Regions from separate parts of the Paramagnetospirillum magnetotacticum MS-1 genome, predicted to be linked through region 2. Evidence: predicted binding sites of a transcription regulator. Region 2 holds the regulator's gene; each other region holds the start of a gene.
What was found. Region 2 encodes LexA, which represses DNA repair genes until DNA is damaged. Its sites were predicted from a motif close to ATGTTCTANTTTGGTTC; they were not measured.

Region 1: CCC_RS17345 (adenosylcobalamin-dependent ribonucleoside-diphosphate reductase) is a predicted target of LexA. The motif match lies at 5,495-5,511, and genes of this name have one in related genera.
Region 3: CCC_RS13795 (Y-family DNA polymerase) is a predicted target of LexA. The motif match lies at 3,034-3,050, and genes of this name have one in related genera.

The regions. Positions count from the first base shown of each region.
Region 1 is NZ_JXSL01000030.1:1,017,991-1,027,654, reverse strand. Features, by position in the region: gene dnaJ (molecular chaperone DnaJ) at 1-1,104, shown strand, start outside; gene CCC_RS22230 (Abi-alpha family protein) at 1,299-2,168, shown strand; gene ftsE (cell division ATP-binding protein FtsE) at 2,361-3,083, shown strand; gene CCC_RS17360 (cell division protein FtsX) at 3,083-3,979, shown strand; gene CCC_RS17355 (YdcF family protein) at 3,976-4,596, shown strand; gene CCC_RS17350 (lysophospholipid acyltransferase family protein) at 4,593-5,324, shown strand; gene CCC_RS17345 (adenosylcobalamin-dependent ribonucleoside-diphosphate reductase) at 5,595-7,922, shown strand; gene CCC_RS17340 (RNA-binding S4 domain-containing protein) at 8,007-8,288, shown strand; gene CCC_RS17335 (pyridoxal-phosphate-dependent aminotransferase family protein) at 8,424-9,605, opposite strand; gene CCC_RS17330 (DUF2125 domain-containing protein) at 9,602-9,664, opposite strand, start outside.
Region 2 is NZ_JXSL01000024.1:51,547-61,210, forward strand. Features, by position in the region: gene trpC (indole-3-glycerol phosphate synthase TrpC) at 1-400, shown strand, start outside; gene moaC (cyclic pyranopterin monophosphate synthase MoaC) at 400-897, shown strand; gene CCC_RS06970 (molybdopterin molybdotransferase MoeA) at 894-2,096, shown strand; gene lexA (transcriptional repressor LexA) at 2,236-2,943, shown strand; gene CCC_RS06980 (hypothetical protein) at 2,945-3,151, shown strand; gene CCC_RS06985 (AsmA family protein) at 3,521-4,279, opposite strand; gene CCC_RS06990 (benzoate-CoA ligase family protein) at 4,505-6,091, opposite strand; gene CCC_RS06995 (ABC transporter ATP-binding protein) at 6,137-6,847, opposite strand; gene CCC_RS07000 (ABC transporter ATP-binding protein) at 6,847-7,611, opposite strand; gene CCC_RS07005 (branched-chain amino acid ABC transporter permease) at 7,608-8,699, opposite strand; gene CCC_RS07010 (branched-chain amino acid ABC transporter permease) at 8,696-9,556, opposite strand.
Region 3 is NZ_JXSL01000030.1:266,030-275,693, reverse strand. Features, by position in the region: gene CCC_RS13810 (DNA polymerase IV) at 1-438, opposite strand, end outside; gene CCC_RS13805 (DUF4337 family protein) at 613-1,413, shown strand; gene CCC_RS13800 (hypothetical protein) at 1,501-1,752, opposite strand; gene CCC_RS13795 (Y-family DNA polymerase) at 1,752-2,999, opposite strand; gene CCC_RS21285 (hypothetical protein) at 3,278-4,174, opposite strand; gene CCC_RS13785 (LysR family transcriptional regulator) at 4,788-5,681, opposite strand; gene trxB (thioredoxin-disulfide reductase) at 5,757-6,707, opposite strand; gene CCC_RS13775 (peroxiredoxin) at 6,806-7,429, opposite strand; gene CCC_RS13770 (Lrp/AsnC family transcriptional regulator) at 7,699-8,199, shown strand; gene CCC_RS13765 (hypothetical protein) at 8,232-8,654, opposite strand; gene CCC_RS22450 (hypothetical protein) at 8,842-8,994, shown strand; gene CCC_RS13760 (hypothetical protein) at 9,000-9,566, opposite strand.

The DNA.
Region 1 (9,664 bases), on a different contig from region 2:
GCCTCGCCCGACGACATCAAGAAGGCCTACCGCAAACAGGCCATGCAGTTCCATCCGGACCGCAATCCTGGCAATGCCGAGGCCGAGCAGAAGTTCAAGGAAATCAACGAAGCCTACGACGTCCTCAAGGACGAGCAGAAGCGCGCCGCCTATGACCGCTTCGGCCACGCCGCCTTCGAACAGGGCGGCCCCGGCGGCGGGGGCGGCGGCGGTTTCGGCGGCTTTGGCGGCGGCGGCTTCTCCGACATCTTCGACGAGATGTTCGGCGAGTTCATGGGCGGCGGACGCCGGGGCCAGTCAACGGGCCGCGGCGCCGATCTGCGCTACAACATGGATATCAGCCTGGAAGACGCCTTCGCGGGCAAGACCACCACGGTCAAGGTGCCCTCGTCGGCGCCTTGCGAGGATTGCAAGGGCACCGGCGGCAAGGACGGCGCCGCCCCGGTCACCTGCTCGGCCTGCCACGGCCACGGCAAGATCCGCCAGCAGCAGGGCTTCTTCACCATCGAACGCACCTGCCCCACCTGCCAGGGCATGGGCAAGATCATCAAGGACCCATGCCGGTCTTGCGGCGGATCGGGCCGCACCCGCAAGGAAAAGACCCTCCAGGTCAATATCCCCGCCGGTGTCGAGGACGGAACCCGTATCCGCCTGGCGGGGGAGGGCGAGGCCGGAATGCGCGGCGCGCCACCGGGCGACCTCTATATCTTCCTGTCCATCGCCGCGCACCGCATCTTCCAGCGCGACGGCGCCAATATCTTCTGCCGCGTGCCCATCCCCATGACCACGGCGGTCCTCGGCGGCACCATCGAGGTCCCCACCATCGACGGCTCCAAGGCCAAGGTCACCATCCCCGAAGGCACCCAGACCGGAAACCAGTTCCGCCTGCGGAGCAAAGGCATGAGCGTTCTGCGTTCCCCCGCCCGCGGCGACATGTTCATCCAGGCCGTGGTCGAAACCCCCGTCAACCTCACCAAGCGCCAAAAAGAACTCCTCCACGAGTTCAACGAAGCCGGCGAAGGCGAAAAAGCCAAGAATTCCCCGGAAAGCCAAGGCTTCTTCGCCAAGGTCAAGGAACTCTGGGAAGACTTGAAGGAAGGCTGACAGCCTCTCCGATCCCTCACCCCGCCCCTCTCCCGCTTGCGGGAGAGGGGCGGGGTGAGGGCCTTTTTTGCGAAGGGACTCGTCCCTTCGCGCATCCCTGTTCCCTTAAATCGTGTGGTTGTTGGTCGATATGTCGACCAAAGACCGATATCAAGATATAGTCATTGCACTGAATGGCTTCGCTGAGCGTCGAGATGGATAAGCCGAAACGGGCAAAACCGAAGGCCGAAAAACTTCTTTCGATGGCACAATCCCAATCTCTGTCACGAGGTTTGTCGGCTGCCGCCGCTGAATTGATAACCAAGGCCTTGGCCCCAGCCGCCAGCCATCTTGGAAGTCTGCTCGGTGACCAGATGGCACATTTCCGTGCACGCAATTTGAACAGATTGGCAGACTATTGGCGTGATGAAGTCCAGAGGCGCGAGGTAAACCCCGATGCCCTGGCAGCACTCCCGTTCGCGAAGGCCCATCGTCTATTCGATGATGCGTCGATGGAAGATGATGATGATGTCCTGAAACTCTGGGCGGCTTTACTGGCGGGTGCGATGACCCCCGGAATAGACATCCAGGCGCACAAGATGCTTTGCGGAATATTGAAGGATCTTGAGGGGCCAGATGCTATTTTACTTGAATTGCTATGGAGCAGTTATCGGTATCGGCAAAAAAATAATTCAGAGGTAAATTATAATGTCGATATTTCAATAGCTGCCAGTTGGGAAAATTTAAATAATTTTGCCCGCAAGACCGCCGTCCTCAATGTAATCCGGCTGGGATGTGCAGCGCTACCAAGCGATTCACTTAGCAATTACGGCCTAGATTTTGTTCGAGGCATTCAACTATCCCCAATGTCAAATTTCCCAAATCCCCCCCCAGATCCTCTGGTGCGAGCATTGGATTTGGTCGAGCGCGGCATTTCCTCTGCCATAAACCTTTCTAAGGGCGTACACACCCCGGTTACCTTCCATAGCAGAGGGTCGACAACCGACTTCCGATGTGCGCAGGACATCCTTACTCTGACATTACTTGGGCGAACTTTGATGGAAACTTGCCGAGCGCCTAGCTGACAAGGCAGACCTTACCGTCAGCATGACCAAGCGACCAGGGATGCGCGAAGGGACGAGTCCCTTCGCAAAGAAGGGCCCTCACCCCAACCCTCTCCCGCTCGCGGGAGAGGGAGTTACCGGGGGGAGCAGCCCCGCCACGGGTTGCCCCGTCGTCCAAGCCGTGTCATCTTCGGGCGGTTCGGGAGGAGCACCGTGCGGCATCGCCCTCGTGGGGAAAACATCATCCGGTTCGACAGTGTCGGGCTGCGCTACGGGCTTGGGCCCGAAGTCTTGCAGGACGTCACCTTCAAGCTGCCGGCCGGGTCTTTTCATTTCCTGACCGGGCCCTCGGGCGCGGGCAAATCCTCTTTGCTGCGTTTGATGTATCTGGGCCTGCGCCCCACGCGCGGGCGGGTCGTGCTGTTCGACCGCGACATCGCCGCGACCAAGCGTTACGAGCTTCCGGCGCTGCGCCGTCGTATCGGGGTGGTGTTCCAGGATTTCCGCCTGCTTGACCACATGACCGCCTTGGACAATGTGGCGCTGCCCTTGCGGGTGCGCGGCGTCAAGGAATCCGAGATCCGGCGCCATGTGCCGGAACTATTGTCCTGGGTGGGTCTGGCCGACCATCTGGGGGCCAAGCCTTCGACGCTCTCGGGCGGGCAGAAGCAGCGCGTGGCCATCGCGCGGGCGGTGATCGGGCGTCCCGACCTTCTTCTCGCCGACGAGCCCACCGGTAACGTGGACGATCACATCGCCATGCGGCTGATGTATCTGTTCGAGGAGTTGAACAAGCTGGGCACCACCATCGTGGTGGCGACCCACAACGAGCTGCTGGTGCGGCGCTTCGCCCATCTTCCCCGCCTGCATATCGAGCACGGCATGGTGACGACCTTGCACCATGAACCGGCGGCGGACGATCTGGAGACGGAGTGATGCTGTTTCGCCGCCGCCATTCCGATCTGCCCCTGGCCGGTGACGCCACGTCACGGTTTTTGCCCTGGCTGGTGGCGCTGATGGTGTTTCTGTCCTCCATGGCGGTGGCCGGGGCCTTTGTCATTGGCTCGGTGATGGAGCGCTGGGACCGCGACGTGTCGGGCACGCTGACCGTTCAGGTTCTTCCGGCGGGCGGCGAAAATGCCGATGCGGTGACCGAGGAGCGGGTTCATTCGGCCATCGACGTGATGCGCAAGGTGCCGGGCGTGCTGGCGGTCAAGGCCTTCGACAAGAAGCGCACCCTGGCGCTGTTGGAGCCCTGGCTGGGCAATACCGAGATGGTCCAGGACATGCCGCTGCCCCGCCTGATCGACGTCACCATCGACCCGGAATCGCGCATCGATTTAACCGAGGTGGCGCTGCGTCTGTCGCGCGCCGTGCCCGGCGCCTCGCTGGACGATCACCGGGTCTGGCTGTCACGTCTGATCAATCTGTCGCGCACCATGCAATGGCTGGCCATTCTGGTGGTTGTGCTGATCGGCATGGTGACCTCGGCCACGGTGGTCTATGCCACCCGCACCGGCATGGCGGTGCATCACGGCATCATCGAGGTTTTGCATCTGATCGGCGCCCATGACGATTACGTGGCCCGGCAATTCGCCGATCGCGCCTTTGCCTTGGGCATCGGCGGCGGGCTGATGGGGCTGGGGCTGGCGGTGCCTGCGCTGACGGCCATCGGCTGGGCGGCCAAGAGGCTGGAAGGCGGCTTTCTGCCCAGCCTCAGCCTGCCGGTTCTGGGCTATGTGGCCATCGGCCTGCTGCCGTTGCTGGCCGCGCTTCTTGCCATGCTGACGGCGCGGCTCACCGTCCACGGCACCCTGGCCAAGATGCCATGAGCCGGGCCGCGTTGCGCCGCCTGGCCATCGGATTCATGGTGGCGGCGGGCACCCTGTTCGGTGCCTGGGGCGGTGGGCTGATTTGGTTCGCCGCCGATCTGGGCATCAGGGCGGAGGACGACGCCACCGTCACCGATGCGGTTGTGGTGCTGACCGGAGGGGCCGAGCGGCTGAATTCCGGCCTGGCGCTTCTTGAGGCGGGCCGGGGCCGCATGCTGTTCGTCTCGGGCGTGCACAAGGGCGTCGATCTGGCCGATTTGCTGCGTCAGGCCCATGTTTCGCCCGAGCGGGTGCGGTGCTGCATCACCTTGGGGCATGCCGCCGACGACACGGTGGGCAATGCCGTCGAGACCGCCGCGTGGATGCGGCGTGAGGGGTTCTCGTCGCTGCGGCTGGTGACGGCGGCCTATCACATGCGCCGAGCCTTGCTGGAACTGCGCCGCGCCCTGCCCGAGGCCCAGATCATCGCCCACCCGGTCTTTCCCGACGCCTTCAAGCGCGACCAGTGGTGGCGCTGGCCCGGCACCGCCCATCTGCTGGCGGTGGAATACACCAAATATCTGGCGGCGCTGGCCCGGCCGCTGTTTATCCCTAAGAAATCCGAGAGGAAGCCGTGACCGTTCTCCGCTCCGCCCTGTTCATCCTCTTCACCTGGGTCTGGACCCTGGTTCTGTCCCTGCTCTACCTGCCGCTGCTGGCCATGCCCCGCAAGGCCATGCGACCGGCGGTGCGCCTGTGGCTCAAGGGCATGCTCGGCGCGCTGCGCCTGATCGCTGGCCTGTCCTGGGAGCTGCGCGGTGCGGGGAACCTGCCCACGGGACCGCTGATCATCGCGTCCAAGCACCAGTCGGCCTTCGAGACCTTCGTTTTCCACCTGCTGCTGAACGACCCGGCCTATATCCTCAAGCGCGAGCTGTTGTGGATACCTTTCTTCGGCTGGTACCTGGGCAAGTCGGGCGTGATCGCCATCGACCGCTCGGCGGGCACCAAGGCGCTGAAGGCCATGGTCAAGGGCGCCGAGGAGGCGGTGGCCGAAGGCCGCCCGGTGGTGATCTTCCCCGAAGGCACCCGCGCCGCCCCGGGCGCCAAGCTGCCCTACCATTCGGGCGTGGCCATGCTGTATGGCGCGCTGAAGGTACCGGTCATACCAATTGCCTTGAATTCCGGGCTGTTCTGGCGCCGCCGCGGCTTTGCCAAGAAGCCCGGCACATTGACCCTGGAGGCGCTGGAACCCATCGCGCCGGGCATGGACCGCAAGGCCTTCATGGCCGAGCTGGAGAGCCGCATCGAGACCGCCAGCGACCGCCTGATCGCCGAGGCGCGGGAACGCCATCCCGGCCTGTGACCCACAAGACCGGGGGGAGGGAAAGTCCCGCCCTCTGTGGATAAGTCTGTGGATGGGGATGAGGCTGAAAATCAGCCCCCAGGCCGTGTCTCTGTGCATAACGGGGATAAGTGCCGCCACAGCCAGCATTGCTTGATCTGACGGGGCGCGGCATCGGGATAAGCCTGTTAGTACAAAAAAAGAACGCTTTCCATTGATTCCCCCCGCCCCGAAGCCCTAAAATCAGCGCGGTGAGCCCTGATAAAAGGGCGGGAGAGGAAAGACGGGTCCATGACGCAGGTGGCATCCATTTCCCAGCAGATCTGGGACATGAAGTATCGGTTGAAGTCCGCCGAGGGAACGGCGCTGGACGGCACCATCGAGGACACCTGGCGGCGCGTGGCGCGCAGTCTGGCGGCGACCGAGGCCGAGCCCGCCGTCTGGGAACAGCGCTTCTTCGAATCCATGGAGGATTTCAAGGTCCTGCCCGCTGGCCGCATCATCTCGGGCGCGGGGACCGACCGCAAGGTGACGCTGTTCAACTGCTTCGTCATGGGCGACATCCCCGACGACATGGCGGGCATCTTCGAGCACCTGAAAGAGGCCGCCCTGACCATGCAGCAGGGCGGCGGCATCGGTTACGACTTCTCGACGCTGCGTCCCAAGGGCGCTCCGGTCAAGGGCGTGGGCGCCGACGCCTCGGGCCCGCTCTCCTTCATGGATGTGTGGGACGCCATGTGCCGCACCATCATGAGCGCGGGCTCGCGCCGCGGCGCCATGATGGCCACCATGCGCTGCGACCATCCCGATATCGAGGCCTTCATCGACGCCAAGCGCGAAGCCGGGCGGCTTCGCATGTTCAACCTCTCGGTCCTGGTCACCGACCCCTTCATGCAGGCGGTCAAGGAAGACGGCCCGTGGGAGCTGACCTTCAAGGGCGTCACCTATAAAAGCCTGCCAGCGCGCGAACTGTGGAACAAGATCATGCGCGCCACCTATTCCTATGCCGAGCCGGGCGTGATCTTCATCGACCGCATCAACCGGCTGAACAATCTCTCCTATTGCGAGGACATCCACGCCACCAATCCTTGCGGCGAACAGCCCCTTCCCGCCTATGGCGTCTGCCTGCTGGGCTCGCTCAATCTGGCCCGCCTGGTGGACCGGCCCTTCGAGGACGGGGCAAGGCTGGATCTCGATAAGCTGGACCGGCTGGTGCGCGTTGCCGTGCGCATGATGGACAACGTCATCGACGTGTCCAACTACCCCCTCGATCGTCACCGTCACGAAGCCTTGTCCAAGCGCCGCATCGGGCTGGGCATCACCGGTCTGGCCGATGCCCTGATTCTGTGCGGAGCGCGTTATGGCGGGCGCGAAGCCATCCGCCTGACCGAGACCTGGATGGCGGCCATCCGCCGCTCGGCCTATCTGGCTTCGGCCGAACTGGCGCGTGAGAAGGGCGCCTTCCCGCTTTATGATGCCGAGAAGTATCTGGCGGGCGAGACCATCCAGGGGCTGGATTCCGATGTCATCGAGGCCATCCGCACCCATGGCATCCGTAACGCCCTGCTGACCTCCATCGCGCCCACCGGCACCATCTCGCTATTCGCCGACAATGTGTCGTCGGGCCTCGAGCCGGTCTTCGCCTTCACCTATACCCGCGGCGTGCTGCAGCGTGACGGCACGCGACGCGAGGAGGAGGTCAGCGACTACGCCTATCGCCTGTTCCGCCGTCTGCGGGGCGAGAACGCGCCGCTGCCCACCTATTTCGTCGACGCCCTGTCACTCACCCCCGGCGATCATGTGGTGATGCAGGCCGCCGTGCAGAAATACGTGGACTCCTCCATCTCCAAGACCATCAACGTGCCCGAGGATATCTCCTTCGACGCCTTCAAGGACGTCTACACCCAGGCCTATGAACTGGGCTGCAAGGGCTGCACCACCTACCGCCCCAACGACATCACCGGCTCGGTGCTGGAGGTCAAGAAGGAGGCCAGGCCCGAGGACGATGCCGAGCCCGAACTGCCGCTGGAGAAGACCCGCACCCGCTACACCGATCCCCTGGATTCCGGCATCGTCCACCTGACCCAGCCGCTCGACCGGCCCGAGGCGCTGCCCGGCTCCACCTACAAGGTGCGCTGGCCCGATTCCGACCATGCCATGTACATCACGCTGAACGACATCATCCAGGACGGACGGCGGCGGCCCTTCGAGGTGTTCATCAATTCCAAGAACATGGAGCACTTCGCCTGGACGGTGGCGCTGACCCGCATGATCTCGGCGGTGTTCCGCAGGGGCGGCGACGTGGCTTTCGTGGTCGAGGAACTGAAGGCGGTGTTCGATCCCAGAGGCGGCCAATGGGTGGGCGGACGCTATGTCCCCTCGCTGCTGGCCGCCATCGGCGAAGTCATCGAGCGCCACATGATCGCCATCGGCTTCCTGCCCGACCCCAAGGCGGCGCGCGAACCGGTAGAGGCCCGCGACGACCGCTATGGCGAGGAGCGCAAGGTGGTCAACGGCGAGACGCGGCTGCGCCACTGCCCCAAATGCAACCAGCCCGCCCTGCTGCGCTCGGAAGGCTGCGATACCTGCACATCCTGCGGCTATTCCAAGTGCGGATGAGGACGAGATGCGGGGCTCCCGCCCCGCGGCCCCGGTTGGAGGCGATGCCTCCAAACCTCCCTTTTGATTAAAAGGGGCGTCTGGATGGAAACCTCCATCCGCCTCGACAAATGGCTGTTCTTCTGCCGTTTCTTCAAGTCGCGCGCTCTGGCTGCAAACGTGGTTGAGAGCGGCGCGGTGCGCCTCAACGGCGCTCCTGTCACCAAGCCCGCCCATGGGGTCAGGCCCGGCGACCGGGTGGCCTTTCCCGCAGGACCCTATATCCGCACCGTGGAGGTGCTGGCTCCGGGCACCCGCCGCGGCCCCGCCCCCGAAGCGCAGGGGCTTTACCGGGATCTGGGGAAGGAAAGGGCGCCGGAAGAGTAACGGGGCTTTCGCCCCGACCCCAACCGGGAGGCAGAAGCCTCCCGGACCCTCCATCACTTCATTGACATTTAAAATGGTGGTTCGGAGGCTTTTGCCTCCGATGGGTGCGGGCCAAGCCCGCTCGCGCAGCGAAATCTACCCGAACAGCAGCCTGGACGCCGCCGCTGGACCGGCACCGGCCTTGACCTTGTCGCCCAACACGCCTTCCAGGGCGGTAAGGCAGGTGATGACGTGTTTGGGAGTGGCGCTTTGGCCCATCAGGCCGATGCGCCACACCTTACCCGCAAGGGCGCCGAGGCCCGCGCCGATTTCCAGGCCGAAGCGAGCCAGCAATTGGGCACGCACAGTGGCCTCGTCCACGCCGTCTGGCACGGTGACGGCGTTGAGCTGGGGCAGACGGGATTTTTCGGCGACCAGCAGGCCCAGACCCATGGCCTCGAGCCCCGCGCGCAGGGCCTCGTGCATGGCGCGGTGACGCGCCCAGGCGGCGTCGAGGCCTTCCTCGTGCAGCATGACCAGGGATTCGTGCAGACCGTAGAGCGCATTGACCGGGGCGGTATGGTGATAGGTCCTCTTAGCCCCGCCGCCCCAATAGGCGGTGAGCAGGGTAAGATCGAGGAACCAGCTTTGCACCTTGGTCTTGCGCGCCTTCAGCGCTTCGACGGCGCGGGGCGAGAAGGTGACCGGCGACAGGCCGGGCGGCGCCGACAGGCATTTCTGGCTGCCGGAATAGACGGCATCGGCGCCCCACTGGTCCACCAGGACCGGAATACCGCCCAGCGAGGTGACGGCATCGACGATGGTCAGGGCCCCATGGGCATGGGCCAGGGCGCACAGAATGGCCGCGTCGGATTCGACGCCGGTGGAAGTTTCGGCATGCACGAAGGCCAGGGCCTTGGCGCCTGGATTGGCGGCGAGGGCCTCTTCCACCTTGCCCGCATCGACGGGGGTGCCCCAGGCATCCTCGACCACCACGGCGCGGGCGCCGCAGCGTTCCACATTCTCCTTCATGCGCCCGCCGAACACGCCATTGACGCAGACCACCACCGTGTCGCCCGGCTCGATCAGATTGACGAAGCAGGCCTCCATGCCCGCCGAACCGGGGCCGGACACCGCGAAGGTCATCTCGTTGGCAGTGCGAAAGGCGGCCTGCAACAGGCCCTTCAGTTCATCCATCATGCCGACGAAGGCGGGATCGAGATGGCCGATGGTGGGACGCGCCTGGGCGGCCAGCACCCTGGGATGGACGTCGGAGGGGCCGGGCCCCATCAGGATGCGCAAGGGGGGCTGAAACGACTGGACGGGCAGATTGCTCATGGGGGCGGGGCTCCGGGTCCGGGGGGAGTGATGGGCAAGGGCGGCAGCCGGAGAAGCTT
Region 2 (9,664 bases):
GGGCGCCGATTGCGTCTTGCTGATCGTCGCCTCGCTGACCGATGCCGAGCTCAGCCAGATGGAAGACATCGCGCTCGGCTACGGCATGGATGTGCTGATCGAGGTCCATAACGAGGCCGAGCTGGAGCGGGCCTTGAAGCTCAAATCCCCGCTGATCGGCATCAATAACCGCGACCTCAAGATCATGAAGACCGATCTGGCCACCACCGAGCGTCTGGTCCCTCTGATCCCCGAGGGCAAGATCGTCGTCTCGGAAAGCGGCCTGGAAGGTCCTGGCGATCTGCGCCGCATGGCCGCCGTGGGTGTCCGGCGTTTCCTGATCGGCGAGGCCCTGATGCGTCGCCCCGATGTGGAACAGGCGGTCAAGATCTTGCTGGCTGGCGCGGGTCCGGCCACCTGATGGGCGCCCCCACGACCAAGGATGGCCTCACCCATTTCGACCCGGACGGCAATGCCGTCATGGTCGATGTCTCGGCCAAGGCGGAAACCGCCCGTGTGGCGGTGGCGCGTGGCTCGGTGGTCATGGCGCCTGAAACCCTGGCCCTGATCGCGGCGCGCGGCATGAAGAAGGGCGATGTACTGAGCGTCGCCCAACTGGCCGGGATCATGGGCGCCAAGCGCACCCCCGACCTGATTCCGCTCTGCCACCCGCTGGCACTGTCCTCGGTCGGCGTCGAGCTCAGCCTTGATACCGACGCCTCGGCCGTCCATATCGAAGCCACCTGCAAGCTGGTAGGACGCACCGGGGTTGAGATGGAGGCGCTGACCGCCGTCTCGGTGGCGGCGCTCACCGTCTACGACATGTGCAAGGCGGTGGATAAATCCATGCGCATCGAGAATATCCGCCTGATTCACAAATCGGGCGGCAAATCAGGCATCTACGAGGCCAAGGAATGATCTCCGTCGAGGTGGCGCGCGAAACCCTGCTGACCGGCATCAAGCCGGTGGGCACCGAGGTGATTTCCCTGTCCCAGGCCACGGGCCGCATCCTGGCCGAGGACCTGACGGCGCGCGTTTCTCATCCGCCGGTGGCGGTCTCGGCCATGGACGGTTATGCGGTCCGGGCCGAGGATCTGGCCCAGGTTCCTCATACCCTCCAGATGATCGGCCAATCCGCCGCCGGAGCCGCCTTCACCGGAACGGTGGGGCCTGGACAATGCATCCGCATCTTCACAGGCGCCCCGGTGCCTAAAGGCGCCGACGCCGTCATCATGCAGGAGAACACCCGCCGGGACGCCGAGCGCATCGAGATCCTGACCTCCGCTCCTGCGGGCCGCCATGTGCGCCCCGCCGGTCTCGACTTCGCGGCTGGCGACATGCTGATTCCGGCGGGAACGGTCATGGGCGGGCGCACCGTCGGTCTGGCGGCGGCCATGAACATTCCCAACCTGCTGGTGCGCCGCAAGCCCCGTATCGCCATCCTGTCCACCGGTGACGAGATCGTCCTGCCCGGTGATCAGCCCGGCCCCTCCCAGATCGTCGGCAGTAACGGCCCCGGTCTGGCCGCCATGGTCACCGCGCTGGGCGCCGAGGCCATCCATCTGGGCATCGCCAAGGACACCCGGGATTCGCTGGACACCATGATCAAGGCGGCGGCGGGCGCCGATATGCTGGTCACCACGGGCGGCGCCTCGGTGGGCGACTATGATCTGGTGCAGGACGCGCTGAAGAGCGCGGGCATGAATCTCGGCTTCTATCAGGTGGCCATGCGGCCGGGAAAGCCGCTGATGTTCGGCGACATGAAGGGCATTCCCGTTCTCGGCCTGCCGGGCAATCCGGTCTCGTCCATGGTCTGCGCCATCATCTTCCTCGAGCCCGCCATCCGGGCACTGACCGGGCGGTCCACCGTCACCCAGGCCATCAATGCCCTGCTGGGCCGCGATCTGCCGCCCAATGACGCCCGCATGGAATTCATGCGCGGCACCCTGGAACGCACCGATGACGGTCTGGTGGTGGCCCTGCCCTTCGAACAGCAAGACAGCGCCGTCATCTCGGGATTGGCGCGGGCCACCTGTCTGGTGGTGCGCCCCCCCCATGCCCCCACCGCCCAGATGGGCGACATGGTGCAGGTCATTCCGCTGCCCGCCGTTCTCTGAGTTCCCCAGGCTCTTAGGGAAACAAAACGGAATCATCCGTGCAAATTCCCCTTGACCATCAGGAGGAACGCGAATAGAACAAAAGCAGATGGTTTGTTCTTTGTTCCCGGAACAGACTCACGGAAGGGGGAAAACCGCGATGCTGACCCGCAAGCAATATGAATTGTTGATGTTCATCGACGAACGGCTTCGCGCCACCGGAATTTCCCCCTCCTTCGACGAGATGAAGGACGCACTGGACCTCAAGTCCAAGTCGGGCATCCATCGCCTGATCACCGGGTTGGAGGAACGCGGCTTCATCCGCCGCCTCGCCCACCGCGCCCGCGCCCTGGAAGTGGTCCGCCTGCCGGAAAACCGCCATGACCAGACCCTGCCGCCACCCGCAAAGGCCTTTGCCCCCAATGTGATCAAGGGCGGCTTCGCCAGCCAGCAATTGGTGGGCGCGCCGGTGGCCGTGCCGTCGGACTCGGTCAGCCTGCCGCTTTACGGCAAGATCGCTGCCGGTACCGCCATCGAGGCGCTGAGCGATCACTCCCGCAGCATCGACATCCCCGCCTCCATGCTGGGCAGCGGCAATCACTACGCGCTCACCGTCGAGGGCGATTCCATGATCGAGGCTGGCATCAATGACGGCGACACCGTGGTCATCCGCTCCTGCGACAGCGCCGAAACGGGAACCATCGTGGTCGCCCTGGTGGACGACACCGAGGTGACGCTGAAGCGCCTGCGCCGCAAGGGCACCTCGGTCGCCCTGGAACCCGCCAACAAGGCCTATGAGACCCGCGTCCTGCCCCCCGACCGGGTCAAGGTCCAGGGCCGCCTCGTCGGCCTGCTTCGGAGCTACTGAAATGGGAAGCTTTCGCCCCCTTCGCTTCGGCTTCACCGCCGATGGCAATCCGGCCCAGGACGGCCGCGCCGAGATGAGCGTCACCTATCTGGGCCGCGTCTCGCGCCGCCAGGCCGAGGCCGACGCAAGGCGCAGATTCGAGGAATGGTCCCGTCTGGGCAATTCCCTGTCCCGCCTGCGCGGCGCCAATCAGGTCGTGCTGGGGTAGTTTCTGTGGGCTCCGCCCACGCCCGCAAAGGGCCCAAGGCCCTTTGATCCCCTTGGATTATTGGGAATGGGTCGAGGGACTTAGAGCTTGTCTGAAGCAAGCTGAATCAACACCATTTCACCGTCATCCCGGCCTTGAGCCGGGATCCAGGGGGAGCAACATCAAGCGTTACTGCTCGCGACTCCTGGGTCCCGGGTCGAGCCCGGGACGACGAGGCAAAGTGGTACAGCCTCAAGTCGGGCAGACTAAAAAGACACGACGCGACAGGTCCCCGGCGGGTGCAGGGCAGCACTCCGCGGCCTTTTCTTTCATCTTCAAAGCAAAGCCCCCCGGACCATGCGATCCGGGGGGCCTTTTCTTCAGCCGATCCTACTTCCCGAACAGGCCCTTGACCGCACCGGCCGCGTCGCCGGGAACCAGGGCCTTGGCCTTGTCGCCGACCCCACCCAGCAGATTACCGAAGCTGGTGGCGGATTTCAGCGCGCCATTGACCAGGGAATCCATGACCTTCTGGGCCACCTGGGCGGAAGAAGCGCCGCCCGAATCCTTGCCGATATTGGTCAGCACGATATCGCCCAGCTTGGCCGTGCCCTCGGCGCCGGGAATGCCGCCCGCCGCCAACTTGACCTGACCGCCGGTGATGGCCAGACGCTCAATGACCAGCTTCTTTTCTTCGTCCTTGGAAGCAGTCTTGGCGGGTTCGGCCTTGGCATCGCTGCCGCCATGCTTGGCGGTGAAGGCCTTCACGTTCTTCTGAATGGCGTCGATATTGCTGCCGCCTGAGGCCATCTCATAGGCCACGAAGGGCGAGGCCACGGTGATGTCCTTGACCACGATGGGGTTCTTGTTGAGCGAACCGGTATCGAGCGCCAGGGCGATCTCGCCCAGCCGGATGGCGGGATCCGACGAGAAACCGGGCGGATTGGCGACCGTCAGGCCCGCGATGGAGCCCTTGCCCTCGGACAGCGAGATTTTCACCGCGCCGACGGAAACCTTCACCCCGGTCACCTGGGAGCCCACATCCTCGATCACCTTCTTGACGATGGAGTCCAGCGACGACAGCAGGAACACCGCCGCCCCGATGATCACCGTCACCACAACACCGGCACCAATAAGCAGCTTACGCATGGAAAGCCCCCGACCATGATTAACGAGCGCTCAGTGTGAGCCGGGGCGCCGGGAATGTCGATAGGGCTAAGGACCGAGCCTCCCCGGCGTTAACTGCAGGGCCCGGCCCTGCACCCGCCAGGGACTTAGTCCCTGGACCCCATTCCGATGAAGGGGATCAAAGGGCCCAAGGCCCTTTGCGGGTGTGGGCGGAGCCCACAAAGACCTTAAACGTTAGGCGGCTCCCTACATCTGCGCCAAGCTGCCCCGCAGTTTGAAGCGCTGGATCTTGCCGGTGGCGGTCTTGGGAAGCGCCTCGACGAATTCGATCCAGCGGGGGTATTTGTAGGGCGCCAGCTTGGCTTTGACATAGGCCTGAAGCTGTTCCTTCAGGACTTCCGAGCCGGTCTCGCCGGGCGCCAGGACCACGAAGGCCTTGGGCTTGACCAGGCCTTCGGCGTCGGCCTCGCCGACCACGGCGGCTTCCAGAACCATTTCGTGGGAGATAAGCGCGGCCTCCACCTCGAAGGGCGAGACCCAGATGCCGCCGACCTTCAGCATGTCGTCGCCACGACCGGCATAGCGGTAATAGCCGTCTTCATCCACGTAGTATTTGTCACCCGTATGGGTCCATTCGCCACGGAAGGTCTTGAGCGACTTTTCGCGCTGGTTCCAATAGGCCACCGCCGAGCTGGGACCGCGCACCACCAGTTCACCCATCTCGCCCTGAGGAACTTCGTGCCCGTCATCGGTGCAGATCTTGAGATCGTAGCCCGGCACCGGCTTGCCCGACGTGCCGTAGCGGACCTCGCCATGGCGATTGGACAGGAAGATGTGCAGCATTTCAGTAGAACCCAGACCGTCGAGAATGGCGGCGCCGAAGCGTTCCTCCCAGCGGCGGCCCACATCCTCGGGCAAGGCTTCGCCCGCCGAGACGCAGGCGCGCAGGCGGGTGGACGAGGTTTCGCGCTTGTACTGCGGATCGGCCAGGATGGTGCCGTACAGGGTGGGCACGCCGTAGAAGATGGTGGGCTGATGATCTTTGAGGATCTTCATCACCGCTTCGGGGGTGGGACGATCCTTCAGCAGCACCGAAGTGGCGCCCACATGCAGCGAGAAGGTCATGCCGTTGCCCAGGCCATAGGCAAAGAACAGCTTGGCCGCCGAGAAGGTGACGTCGTCCTCGCGGATGCCCAGGACCTGCTGGCCGTAATGAACGGCGGTGGCGGGCAGGTCGCGCTGGAGGTGAACGGCGCCCTTGGGCGCGCCGGTGGAACCCGAGGAGTAAAGCCAGAAGGCCACATCATCGCGGGTGGTCTCGGCGGTCTTGAGCTTGGGCTCGGCGGCCGCCATCAGGTCGGAGAGCAGCCTGTGGCCATGGCCGTTCTTGCCCGAGATGATCACATGTTCCAGCGTGGGCAGATCAGGCAGGATGGGCTCGACCTTGTCGAACAGCTCCTCGCTGATCACCAGGACGCGGGCGCGGGAGTCCGACAGCATGTAGCCGTAATCGCCGGTGGTCAGCAAGGTGTTCAGCGGAATGGGGACAATCCCCGCCTTGATGGCGCCCCAGAACACCGAGGGAAAATCCACGGTGTCGAGCATGATCATGGCGATGCGGTTCTCCATGTGCAGGCCCAGACCTTTGAGCGCATTGCCCGCCCGGTTCACCTTCTCGGCCAACTGGCCATAGGTGTGGCTGCCATCCGCATCGACGAAGGCCACCTTGTCGGCCCGACCGTCCTTGATGTGGCGGTCGATGAACCAGGTGGCGGCGTTATAATCGCGCGGAATGTCGAGCGCATGCTCGGACGAGGCATTGGGGGACGTCATGACGTATTCTCCTTCCTCTCAATCATTTTGCGACTGCTTTGTCGGTCACAATCCGATATGCCGTTCGAGTATGCTCGAATCGCTTTTCAGTTGCTGTGGGCCGCCATCGAACACCACCTCGCCCTTGACGAGGATGACATGACGGTCGGCGAGGTCCAAGAGGACCCCCACATTCTTGTCCACCACGATGGTGGCGATGCCGGTTTCCTTGACATGGCGCACCACCCGCCAGATTTCGCGGCGGATGAGCGGGGCTAAGCCCTCGGTGGCCTCGTCCAGGATCAGCAGATGGGGATTGGTCATGAGCGCGCGGCCGATGGACAGCATCTGCTGTTCGCCACCCGACAGATGGGTGCCCAGATTGTCCAGACGCTCGGCCAGACGGGGAAAGGTCTCCAGCACCCGCTCATAGGTCCAGTCGTCCCGCCCGTCCACGCCCTTGCGCGCCGCCATCACAAGATGCTCGCGCACGGTGAGGTTATGGAACATGCCGCGTCCTTCGGGGACATAGGCGATGCCACGGCGGATGATGGCCGAGGTCTCCTGGCCGGTCACATCCTTGCCCCGGACCGAAACCTTACCCTGGCGGGGAGTGACGATGCCCAGCAGGCTTTTCAGCAGCGTGGACTTTCCCATGCCGTTGCGGCCCATCAGCGCCAGAGTTTCGCCCTCGCCGACGCGGAAATCCACGCCATGCAGGATATGACTGGCGCCGTAATAGGTGTGCAGGCCGGAAGCCTCGAGGAAGAGTTCCATCAATAGGCCTCCGCCCCGTCGCCGAGATAGGCGTCCTGCACTGCCTTGCTGGCGCGGATCTGGTCCAAGGGCCCGCTTTCCAGCAAGGTGCCGTTGACCATCACCGACAGCACCTTGGCGATGGCGAAGACCGCGTCCATGTCGTGTTCGATGAGGATCAGGGTATAGCTGCGGGCCAGATCCTGCAGCAGACGGACCATGCCCTCGGATTCCTCCTTGCCCATGCCAGCCAGGGGCTCGTCGAGGACCAGAACCTGGGGCGCGGTGGCCAGAACCATGGCGATCTCCAACTGACGCTGCTCGCCATAGGACATGGTCCCCGCCATGCGCCCCGCCCTGGACGCCAGCCCGGCCCGCTCCAGGGCCTCGGACGCCCGGGCGGACACCTCGCGATAGGCGGCGGCGGGGCGCAGGAAGCGCATGGAATGGGGCAGCAGCGACTGCGCCGCCAGACGGCAATTCTCGAAGCAGGTGAAGCTGGGGAAGATATTGGTCTTCTGGTACGACCGCCCGATGCCCAGCCGCGCCACTTTGTGGGCGGGCAAGCGGGTGATGTCCGAGCCCTTGTACATCACATGGCCGCCCGAGGCGGGGAGATGCCCGGTCAGCAGGTTGACGAAGGTGCTCTTGCCCGCACCGTTAGGACCGATGATGGCGTGGGCCTCGCATTCCTTGAAGCCGATGGAGACCGCATTGACCGCGATCAGGCCGCCGAAGGACTTGGTCAGGCCCTTGGTCTCGAAAAGGAAGGGAGAGACGCTCATGGCTCGCCCTCCCCTTTCTTGGCCGGTTCTGTTTGTCCCTCAAGCGCCGGGCGGTCGCTCTCGCTCCCTTGGCTCCTCCGCTGCGCTTCGGGCGCCTCATTGGCGCCGCGCTCGGCCAAGGCCTCACTCGTTCCACACCACTGCAAAAGCAGGCCCGCCACGCCCTTGGGCAGGGCGAGGACAATGGCGATGACCAGCGCGCCCATGGGTAGCAGCCAGTGCTCGGTCACCGCTTCCAGACCGAAATGGGCCAGTTCCAGGATGAAGGCTCCCAGGACGGGACCGAACAGGGTGCCCATGCCGCCCAGGATGACCATGACCAGCACATGGCCCGACTGATGCCAACCCAGCATGGCGGGACTGACGAAGCCATATTGGGTGGCGGCCAGGAATCCGGCCAACCCGGCCAGGGCGCCCGCGATGGTGAAGGCCACCAGTTTGTAGGCGGTGGGATTGAAGCCCAGGCCTCGCACCCTGCCCTCGTTGACGCCAATGGCGGCCAGGACACGGCCGAAGGGCGAGGCCAGCACCACGCGCAGTAACGCATAGACCGCCACCAATGCGCCCAGCACGGTGAAGAAGAAGGCCTGCTTGTTCTCCAGATTGATCAGGGTGAGGCCAAAGGCCTCGACGCTGGGCTTGACGTAGATGTAAGCCCCGTCCGATCCCCCCGCCAGCTTGGAATCGTTGAAGAAATAATAGCCCATCTGGCCGAAGGCCAGGGTCACCATGATGAAGTAGATGCCAGCGGTGCGAATGGCTAGAAAGCCCACCACCGCCGAGGCCGCAGCGACAACGGCCATTGTGGCGGGCAGCGCCACCCAGACATTGGCCGCCTCGTATTGCGGGCTCAGTATTGCCAGCATATACCCGCCCAATCCGAAGAAGGCGGCATGGCCAAGACTGACCAGCCCGGCCACGCCGACCAGCAGGTCGAGGCTCATGGCCAGGATGGCCAGGATCATGATGCCGGTCAGCTTTTGCAGCAGGAAGGCGTATTTGGCGCTAAAGGCCAGCGGCCCCCAGACCGGAAACAGGGCCAGGACCGCCAGGGCCAGCAGCAGGATCAGGGACAGCCGCCGGGTCATGCGAACAACCCTCTCGGCTTCCACAACAGCACCGCCGCCATGACGCCATAGACGGTGAAGCTGGCGAAATCGGGAACGAAGACCTTGCCGAAAGTGTCGGCCAGACCGATCAACATGGCGCCGAGAAAGGCGCCCTTGATGGAGCCCACGCCGCCGATCACCACCACCACGAAACACAGGATCAGGACGGAATCGCCCATGCCCGGCGCCACCGAGGTGATGGGGGTCGAGATGGCGCCTGCCAGCCCGGCCAGGGCGGCGCCCAGAGCGAAGACCACGCCGAACAGCAGCTTCACATTGATGCCCAGCGCCGCCACCATGTCGCGGTTCGACGCACCCGCCCTCACCCACATGCCAAAACGGGTCCGCGTGATCACCAGATACATGGCCACCGCCAGCACGGCGCAGACGCCCGAAAGCATCAGGCGATAGACGGGATAGGACAAGGTATCGGTCAGCCGGATGGACCAGTTGAGCGCGGCGGGCACCGTCACGCCGTGCACATCGGCGCCCCAGATCATGCGGGTCGCCTCGTTGAAGATGAGGATCAGGCCATAGGTCAGCAACACCTGATCCAGATGGTCGCGGCGGTAAAGGGTGCGGACCAGCAGGGCCTCGATCACATAGCCGATGGCGGCGGAAATGGGCAGTGACAGCACGACCGCCGCCGTCAGGCTGCCCGTGGTCCGGGCCAGCCAATAGGCCAGATAGGCACCCAGCATATAGAAGGCGCCGTGGGCCAGATTGATGATGCCCATGATGCCGAAGATCAGGGTCAGCCCCGAGGCGACCAGGAACAGCAGCAGCCCGTACTGGACGCCGTTCAGCACCTGAATCAGAAAAAACCAGAAATCCATCGTGGCTCCAGACCGCCAGAAACCGACCAGCTCTTGAACGCCCTTTCTCGTCACCCCCGCGCAAGCGGGGGTCCATGCCCGACACCTTCCGATCCCAACCACAAGGGG
Region 3 (9,664 bases), on a different contig from region 2:
AAGATAGGCTTCGTCCAGGGATAAGGGCTCCACCAGGGGCGTGGCTTTCTCGAACAGGGCGCGGATATGGGCGCTGACCTGCTTGTATTTGGCCATGTTGGGGGGGATGACCACGGCATGGGGGCACAGTTCCAGCGCCTTGAACATGGGCATGGCCGAGCGCGGCCCGAATTTGCGCGCCACATAGCAGGCCGTGGTCACCACGCCCCGTCCGCCCGGATGGCCGACGATCACCGGCTTGTCCATCAGGGACGGGTTGTCGCGCTTTTCCACCGAAGCGTAGAAGGCATCGCAGTCGATATGGGCGATGGAAAGATCCAGAAGCTCGGCATGGCGCACCAGCCGTTCTGACCCGCAGGCGGGACAGACACCGCTTTCCGCTCCTGAAGCCCCGCAATCCCGGCAGACTGTCGGCGTGTGATCACCATATGTTCCCATAACCGGACTATAGCGCGGGAGGGGGAGGCAGCCCACCCCAAAAGAAAGCCTCCGGTCCTTCCATCGGGCAATCCGGTGCGGTGAAACCTCCCTTGACCACGGGCTATCCCTCTGGCGTATGGCCCTTTGTTCGTGGTCTATTTGCCGTCTTCGCCGCAGGGAGACCCAAAGACCATGACGCAGATGACGGAGCGGATGGAAATCGCCGAGAAGATCGAGCACGCCAAACATGCTCATCACGACGAGAACGGTGGCGCCGACCATGGCGGCATGAACAAGCGGATCGGCGTCACCATGGGTCTGATCGCCGTCCTGGTGGCCGTCTGTGCCGCCTGGGTGGGGGCGGAGCGCAATGAGACGACGCGGGCGCTGATCCAGCAGACCCAGGTCTCCAACACCATCGCCGCCGCCTCGACCCGCTACCGCACCATGATGAACGAGGTGGAAGGCCTGCGCCGCGAGGACCCGGACTCGGTCACCGAAGCGCAGAAGATGCGCTATATCTCGCTGGCGCTGGACTACCGCAAGGAGCGCCGCATCGCCTCGGCCTGGTCCAAGAGCTATACGCCGCTGATCGAGGCTCATTTCGAAGCCACCGAAGGCTATGAAAAGGCGCAGGTGGCCGCCGAGATCGCCATCGTCGCCGCCTCCATCAGCCTGCTGCTTTCCAGCCGAATATTGTGGGTTCTGTCGGTGGTGATCGCGTTGGGCTCCGGCGTGCAAATGGGCATCACCTATGTCCATGCCGAACACCACCTGACCGAGGCCCAGGCGGAGATCGAAAAACAGAAGTCGGCGCTTCAGCTGTTGCGCAAGAAGATGGGCAGCGACGATTCCGACACGGAAGCGCTGGACGCCCTCGACCCCGACGGCTCGCGCCGCAAGGCCATCGAGGCGGCGGACGAAATCCGCGAGCGAACGGTGCAGGAAAAAGCCAAGGCCCAATCAACCCCGCCCGCGGCAAAGAGTCACTAGCGCCAGTTCGGCTTCGTCCGAGGCATATTGTCTCCTGGGTCCTGGGCGCCCCCGGAACCCAGGAGGCGCAAGCGGAGCATGCCCGCCTTACGCCAGGCCACCGACGAAGGGTTCGTTCAGGTCGTCGTGGACGAAGGCGACCCGCACCCGCCCCTTGCAGTAGCGATCCGCGCAAGACAGGGCCGCCTCGGCCATATCCAGGGTAGCCTGGCGCAGCCGCGGGCGCGTCATGATCTCGCGCGGGGTCATGTAGCGGGTCAATCCGCACCGTCGGCAGGTCACCTCGATCTGAGTGGCCGGGTCGAGATCCGAGAGGCGGCTTTCCGTTTTCCAGTTCATCAGTAGAAATCCTCTGCCCGCGGAATGCGGGTGTACGAGATCTTGCCTCCGGCATGATCGCCCGGCGGCGCTACCCACGGGCCGACACTGACCACGGTGCGGCCATAGCGGCGGTTCAATCGGTCGATGGCGTCGGTGACCGTCTCCAGCCGCTTTCGCACCGGCTCGTCATTGGTCAGCAAATCCAGTTGGCGCCGTTCGGTGCGGCTCAGTTCCCCCAAGGTGACGCCAATGCGCGCGATGACGGCCCGGCGGGGAAGGTCCGCCCGAGCCTTGGCCCAGATCTCCTCCAATGCGTCCAAGATGCCGGGATCGTCGGAAATGGCAGGCAGATAGGCGCTGCCACTCCACGAGTCGTCCCACATTCCAAGCCAGAGAAACAGGCGGCCAGCCGACCAGCCGTCGCGGCGCATCCGCCGCGCCGCCTTGACCAGCAACAGGCGGGAGATGGGCTTGACCGCCGCCATGGTGCGATGATCGGGCGGCATCACCCGGCCATGGCCGTACATGCCGCGCTCCGAGGCTTGGGCCTGGATGTCGTAGCCGTGCAGTGCGTACCACAAACGTTCTCCCGTTACATTGCCCCAGATGGCGCGCATCTGCTTGGGCTGCGCATTCAGCAGGTCGGTCATTTCGACGATACCGGCATCCCAGAGGCGGTGCAGGATGCGTTTGCCGATGCCGGGCACGTCGCGGATGGAAATCTTGAGGAGCGGCCCTGGCATGTCGTCCGGATGCCACAGCATGTTTCCGTCCGGCTTGCCCGCCTTGCAGGCCATCTTGGCCAGTTGCCGGTTGGCGGCATAGCCGAGGCTGCACTTGATCCAGGGGCCGACCAGCTTGAGCAGGCGGGCCTTGATCGCCTCGCCAACCGCCAACGGATCTTGCTGCTGGCTGGGATCAAGACGGCAGGTCAGCTCGTCGATGGACTTTACCGCATCAATGGGAATCACCATGGCGATCTCCGATAGAAGGGCATTGTGGGCACGGCGGTAAAGATCGGGGTTCTGGGGCTGAAGGATCAGGTCGGGACAGAGTCTGAGCGCGTCCTTCACCATCATCACGTTGGAGACGCCGCGCTTCTTGGCCTCGCGGGAACAGGCGATGACACAGGTATTGACCGCCCCGGCGAAGGGGACGACGCCGATGGGCTTTCCACGCAGATGGGGATGGGCGAACTGTTCGCACGACGCGAAAAAGCCGTCAAAATCGAGATAAAGACGTTCCGGGGTGTTCGGCTTGCGCATGGGAGGCGCCTTGCTCATCAATGGGCATAAATAAGAACATAGAGAGAACGTCAGAGTCAATGAGGGCCGTCAATGCGGGCTCTTCGACCGTAGCTTGCCCGACGAACTGACCGAACCCGCTGGTCGATGCTCGCCTGCGACCGGGCCAGCAGATCATACACTGACGTCTGCCTGGGAATGATGGCCCCCGCACTGCCGGTTTCGACCTGTCGCAGTGGTTGACGATGATCGCGGGCGACCGGGTGAGGCCGTGACAGGCCTCTCCCGCTAAGTTGAACCTAAACCAGCTTTCGCATGCCATCCAGGATATTGGCGGCGCCCTTGACGTCTGTGTGCTCGTCTTGGGCCAAGATCGGCAGAACGTCCGCCAGCCGCGGGAATGCCGCGATGCCATAGTCTGCGAGCATCCGCTCGGCGGCTTCTCTGGCCGGGCCATAGGACCAAGGCCCATCCCCTTCCCGGAACCAATGCCGCTCTCGGTACGAATACACCTTGGTCGTCGGCTTGACCCGCTCGACCTTGCCGTAGGCGATGCGCCAGAGCGGCAGATAGTCGCGGGAAAATAGCACCCGGCTCCCATCTTCCATGTCCATCCAGCCGTAAGGCAGCCACAAGCGCCGGGGCACAAAATCTGCAATCCGGGTACGCGGGACGACGGCCTCGAATGTGGCAACTAGGCTGTTATCGGTCGAGTGGTCGAGATAGCGCACGCCGCCACTAGATTTGCGCCACCAATGGGGTTCGGTTTTGGAAAAACCGGCGCTCTTGATGCGAAAGATCACCCCGGGATGGCGACCTACCTTCCAGGGAATTGGCCCAGCCCGCCAGCAAGCCGTTCGGATCGCTTCGTGGTCATCACGGGTGAAGGTCCGGTTGCCGGTTAGCCTCATCTCGGGCAAGGCGGCCTGCACGTCGCCGTCATGGGCATTCAACGACACAGCCAAGCTGCGCGACATGGCGATGGCCCGTTCCCGGAAGGCGTCCTCGGCCAAGTGTTCGTCCAGGATGGTCTGCTCGGTCGCGCCGTGGCTGACCTCAAGCTCATGCCAATCACGGTAGCCACAGGCCACGGCGACGGCCTGCTGGCTGCTGGACAGAGGAGTGTCCGGAAACACCGCAGACAGGTGCTTCGCGGCTTTCTTCGGGCGGGTGAGATTGGGGAAATGAAAACGCATACCATCCTCCCTCTCGGCGCTGGAGAAAGGCGTGTCCACTTAGCCCTGAGCGCCTCGAAAGAGAGTGTCAGGATGGTAATCAGAACCTGCCCCGAAGGCTTCGCCAGTGTGGACGGCGCGGCCGGTCAGCCGGTGCCAAACCATAGCAACAGGCGGTCATGGCCGCAATATCGACAAGGGGCGATAAGAGGCGGAGCCATGGGACAAGGCGCTCCGTGGTCTGCGGTAGGTAAGCGTGGTTCCGCAAAATCTTTTTTGCCACTTCTATGCCACGTGGGAAGTAAAGCATCAGCCTGCGCAGGCACTATCCGAAAAGCGCTGTGCCGCAAAACCCCAGCCTTTCCGACAAAAAGAAACCCCCCGGTTATGCACCGGGGGGTAAAGTCAAACAGGGAGGCTTCACGTCTAGGAGACGTAGGGTCCGAAGACCCGGAACCCAGGTACGAAACCTGGGAACAATGTGGCGGAAACCGCCGAACTCGGGACCTGCTGCGGTGCAGCAAGTTGCGAGTACTTGTGTAAGGCATGGGATGGGGTTGAACCACACCAAAAAGCAGGACAGAGGCATGCGATTGGCGCATGCCTTATGCTTTCGGATAGGGTTTCTACCGGATCAGGCGGTTTCGGCGATCTTGCTCAGCAGGAAGTCGCGGAAGACCGTGATGCGCTTGGAATGGCGCAATTCCTCGGGATAGACGAAATAGGCCTCGACCTTGGGGCCCTTCAATTCAGGCAGGATATGCACCAGGGCCTCGGCCTCGCCCCGCAGATATTCCGGCATGGCGGCGATGCCCAGCCCGCTTTTGACGGCGCGGTAGATGCCGTAGATGTTGTTGACCTCCAGCACCGGCTTGCGCGGCCGGTCGGGAGAGGCACCCGCCTCCAGCAGCCAGTTGACGTTGGACACCGGGGCCGAAACCCGGGTGTCGTCGCCATAGACGATGATGCGGTGGTTGTCGAGATCGTCGGCGGATTTGGGCATGCCGTACTTCTCGATATAGGCTGGCGAGGCGAAGACCGCGTAGTTCATGGACAACAGGTGCCGCTGAATCAGGTCGGGCTGGCGCGGCGGCATCATGCGGATGGCCACGTCGGCCTCGCGCATGGCGAGATCCAACTCGCCGTCGAACAGCACCATGGTCACCGAGATTTCAGGATAGGCGTCCAGGAAGTCCTTGATGCGCGGCGTCAGCCACAAGGAACCGAAGGCCACGGTGGTGGTGATCTTCAGCGGGCCCTGGGCGCGTTCGCGGCTTTCGGTGAGCAGCGCCTCGGTCATGGCCAGCTTGGAGAAGACGTCGCGGGCGGTCTTGTAGAGCAGTTCGCCCTGTTCGGTGAGGATCAATCCACGGGCGTGGCGATGGAAGAGGGGCAGGTTGAGGCTCTCCTCCAGCGCGCTGATCTGGCGGCTGACGGCCGATTGGCTGAGATTGAGCACCTCACCCGCATGGGTGAAACTGCCCGCCTCGGCGACGGCATGAAAAACCCTCAGCTTATCCCAGTCCATGTGACGACCGGTCTCCTCCCCGCGGCGGATTATGGTTTCCGCCTTCCCATTTCATGGCGGCTACTGTGCCGCAACTCAGCCCGTGTGTCCATGCGCGGTGAGGAAGCGCTCGGCTTCCAGCGCCGCCATGCAGCCGGTTCCCGCCGCGGTGACCGCCTGGCGATAGATCTTGTCCTGCACGTCGCCAGCGGCGAAGACGCCGGGAATGTTGGTGGAGGTGGCCCCGGCCTTGGTGATCAGGTAGCCCTCGGAATCCATCTCCAGCGCGCCCTTGAACAGATCGGTGTTGGGCGTGTGGCCGATGGCGATGAACACGCCATCCACCGATAGCACGGACAAATCGCCGGTCTTGACGTTTTTCAGGCGCACCCCGGTGACGCCGGGGGGATTGTCGTCGCCGAGGATCTCGTCGATGACGCTGTCCCAGACCACCTGGACCTTGGGATTGGCGAACAGGCGGTCCTGGGCGATCTTTTCGGCGCGCAAGGTGTCGCGGCGGTGGATCAGGGTGACCTTCGACGCGATCCCGGCCAGATAGATGGCCTCCTCCACGGCGGAATTGCCGCCGCCCATGACCGCCACTTCCTTGCCCCGGAAGAAGAATCCGTCGCAGGTGGCGCAGGCAGAGACGCCGAAGCCCGAGAACTTCTTTTCCGATTCAAGGCCCAGCCAGCGCGCCGTGGCGCCGGTGCAGATGATCAGCGTGTCGCCGGTATAGGTGTCGCCCGAATCGCCGGTGGCGGTGAAGGGGCGCTTGGACAGATCCACCGAGACGATGGTGTCGTCCATGAAGCGGGTGCCCACATGCTCGGCCTGGGCCTGCATCTGCTCCATCAGCCAGGGGCCCTGGACCGCCTCGGCGAAACCGGGGAAGTTCTCCACATCCGTGGTGATGGTCAGCTGGCCGCCCAATTGCAGCCCGGCCACCAGGATGGGCTCGAGATTGGCACGCGCGGCATAGATGGCGGCGGTGCAGCCAGCCGGACCGGAACCCAGAATCAGAACCTTGGTGTGGTGATGCGCCATCGCGATGCTTCCCGGAACTTACTGATATTGTTGCGCCACAGCATAAGGAGAGGGCGCGCCGCTGGCAAGCGGCGCGCCCCACCAATCTGACAAAAGCCTTACAGCTCGGAAGCGTGCTTGGCCAGGTATTCGGCGACGCCGTTGGGGTTGGCCTTCATGCCGGCCTTGCCCTTGTTCCAACCGGCGGGGCAGACCTCGCCATGCTCTTCATGGAACTGCAGGGCGTCGATCAGGCGCAGCGCCTCGTCCACGTTGCGGCCCAGCGGCAGGTTGTTGACATGGGCCGACTGAACGACGCCGTTCTTGTCGATGACGAAGGTGCCGCGCAGCGCCACGCCGCCCGGCAGCAGAACGCCATAGGACTTGGCGATGTCCTTGGTCAGGTCGGCGACCATGGGGAACTGGACATTGCCCAGACCGCCCTTGTCCACCGGCGTGTTCTTCCAGGCCAGATGGGTGAAGTGGGAATCGACGCTGACGGCGATGACCTTGGTGTTGCGCTCGGCGAAGGCCTTGACGCGGTGGTCGTGGGCCAGGATTTCCGACGGGCAGACGAAGGTGAAGTCCAGCGGATAGAAGAACACGATGCCGTAGGAACCAGCCAGATACGACTTCAGATTGAACGCCGGGTTGATCTCATTGTCCGGCATCACGGCGGGCGCGGTGAAGTCGGGGGCGGCCTTGGTCACCAGGGAGGTCGGGTTCTGAATCGCGTCGGACATTATGAGAGGCTCCATCATGGGGCTTGGATCGGAATGATGCCGACAAATCTAGTCTGGTTTTCTCGCTCGCGCAAGATGGAATGATTACAAAACTGCCGCCACGGCCCCGGCACGGAAGGGGATTAACCCGGTTTTTTTCTATGGTCATAGCCATTGTGGTTAGGGTGGCGCGTCAGCACGGGAAATCGACACGGCGACAGAACGTAGGGCTTGCTGGCGGCGTTCGAGTAATATAATTTCGCAAACCTGAGAAGATTTGGAGTTCCCTTATGCAGCGGGTCAAGCTTGACCGCATCGATCGCCGCATTCTGGCCGACCTGCAGGCCGACGGCCGGATGACCAATGTCGAACTGGCGAGACGGGCGGGAATCTCGGCTCCGCCGTGTCTGCGGCGGGTCCGGGCGTTGGAGGAGGCGGGCTATGTCAAGGGCTACCATGCCGAGATCGACCCCGCCGCGCTGAGCTTTAACGTCACGGTCTTCGCCCATGTGGGGCTGAACAGCCAGGCCGAGGCCGATCTCAAGGCCTTCGAGGAACTGGTCAAGGGCTGGCCCGAGGTGCGCGAATGCCACATGCTGGCGGGCGAGACCGACTTCCTGCTCAAGGTGGTGGCCCATGACTGGGACGACTATCAGCGTTTTCTCACCACCCGCCTGACCGCCGCGCCCAATATCAGCCACGTCAAAAGCGCACTCGCCATCCGCACATCCAAGCTGCAGCCGGGTGTGCCCATCGACGTGGATGCCGGGCCCGAGCCCGAACAGGACTAGTTTTCGCCCCTCAATCGCCGGGCGGCGGCAGTCTAATTAGCCAGTCTTTGGCGGATTTCCCCCTCGCAGCCCATCAGCCAGGCGACCCGTTTCAGGCGGGCGCTTTGCTCGGCCATGTCCCGGCGTTCCTTTTCCGCCCGGTCGTCGACGCGGCTTTGCTCCCGGTTCAGCCGCTCCATGCGGCCTTCGATGGCAGAAGCCTCGGCCTGGATTTGGGCGTCGATGCGGGCGCGCCGTGCCGGGCGGGCCAGCAATTCGTCCCGCTCGGCCAAAACCACGACCAGTTGCTTTTCCCAGAAGCTGCCGGGAAACAGAGCGGCGCTGAGCATGGGCGGACCGTTGCCGGGACCGCAGGATTCGTTCAGGGACAACGAGGAGGGCGGGGCCACCGCCCAGCCGAGAAAGGCCAGACCGGCCCCGATCAGCAGAATGTCGCGAAGGCGCAGTGTCACCATGACCCTATCCTCCCGTCCGTTCATGGTAGGCCGATGCCAGGGCGGCGGCAATTGTTGGGGGGCCGACCTTGGTAATCGTCACGCATGAGGTTTGCGCATGGCTGCCCTCCAATGGCTTTCGCATCTGCGAGAAGGGGTGTAAAGGGCAGGGACAGGCCGCGTGATGTGTGCGGTCAAGGAGAGTGTGATGATCCTTTCGACCATGGATATCGTGATGGCCGCCATCGGTGTTCTGAGCATCGCCGGCCTTGGTATTTCCATCAGCGCCTGGCGCCATGCCGCCCGTGTCGAGCGGGAACTGGCCAAGGACGAGCACGACGGCATCGCTTCGGCGGTCTGATCGGCCTATCTCCGGCTCTCCGGCAAGGAGAGCCACAGGCCGGTGCGGTCATGCCGCAGGCCAAAGCCGGACCGGGCCGCCAGTGCGCCCAGCCGTCCGCGAATATCCAGTCCGAACCGCCTGATCAGATGATCGCCGATCCCTCCGGCGGCGGCCCAGCCGTCGGGCCGGGCGATTTCCGTGATCACCAGCCTCAGCAACCCCGCATCGTCCAGGTCGAAATCCTGACGGGCAAGGATGCCCGCCGCCGTCAGCCGAGCGATATCGGCGGCAAAGCCCTTGTCATTGGAGGCGATCACCACCGGTCCGGGCGCTCTGGCGGCCATCAATCCGTCCACTGTTCGGGCGATGGCCTGGTCCGCCGCCTGGGAGGGCGCGTCATCGGGAACCGGGGTTTCCGCCGCCGCAACCAACCCCTTGCGGGCCAGGGCGGCGCGCCAGGGCGCCATGAAGCCTTCGCGCCCGAACAGTTCCAGGCGGTCCGCTCCGGCCCAGCGGCCCAGGGTTTCCAGACGGTGGGCGCCGGTCAGATTTTCGCAGTCAATCAATACGATGGCATCGGTCGCGATCATGGGACTCTATCTCGCATGGCACAAATTTCACGACACGGCTTCCCGTCGGGCTCTGTGTCATATAACCTCTGTCCTTGTGGGTCCGTTCCGGACCCCTC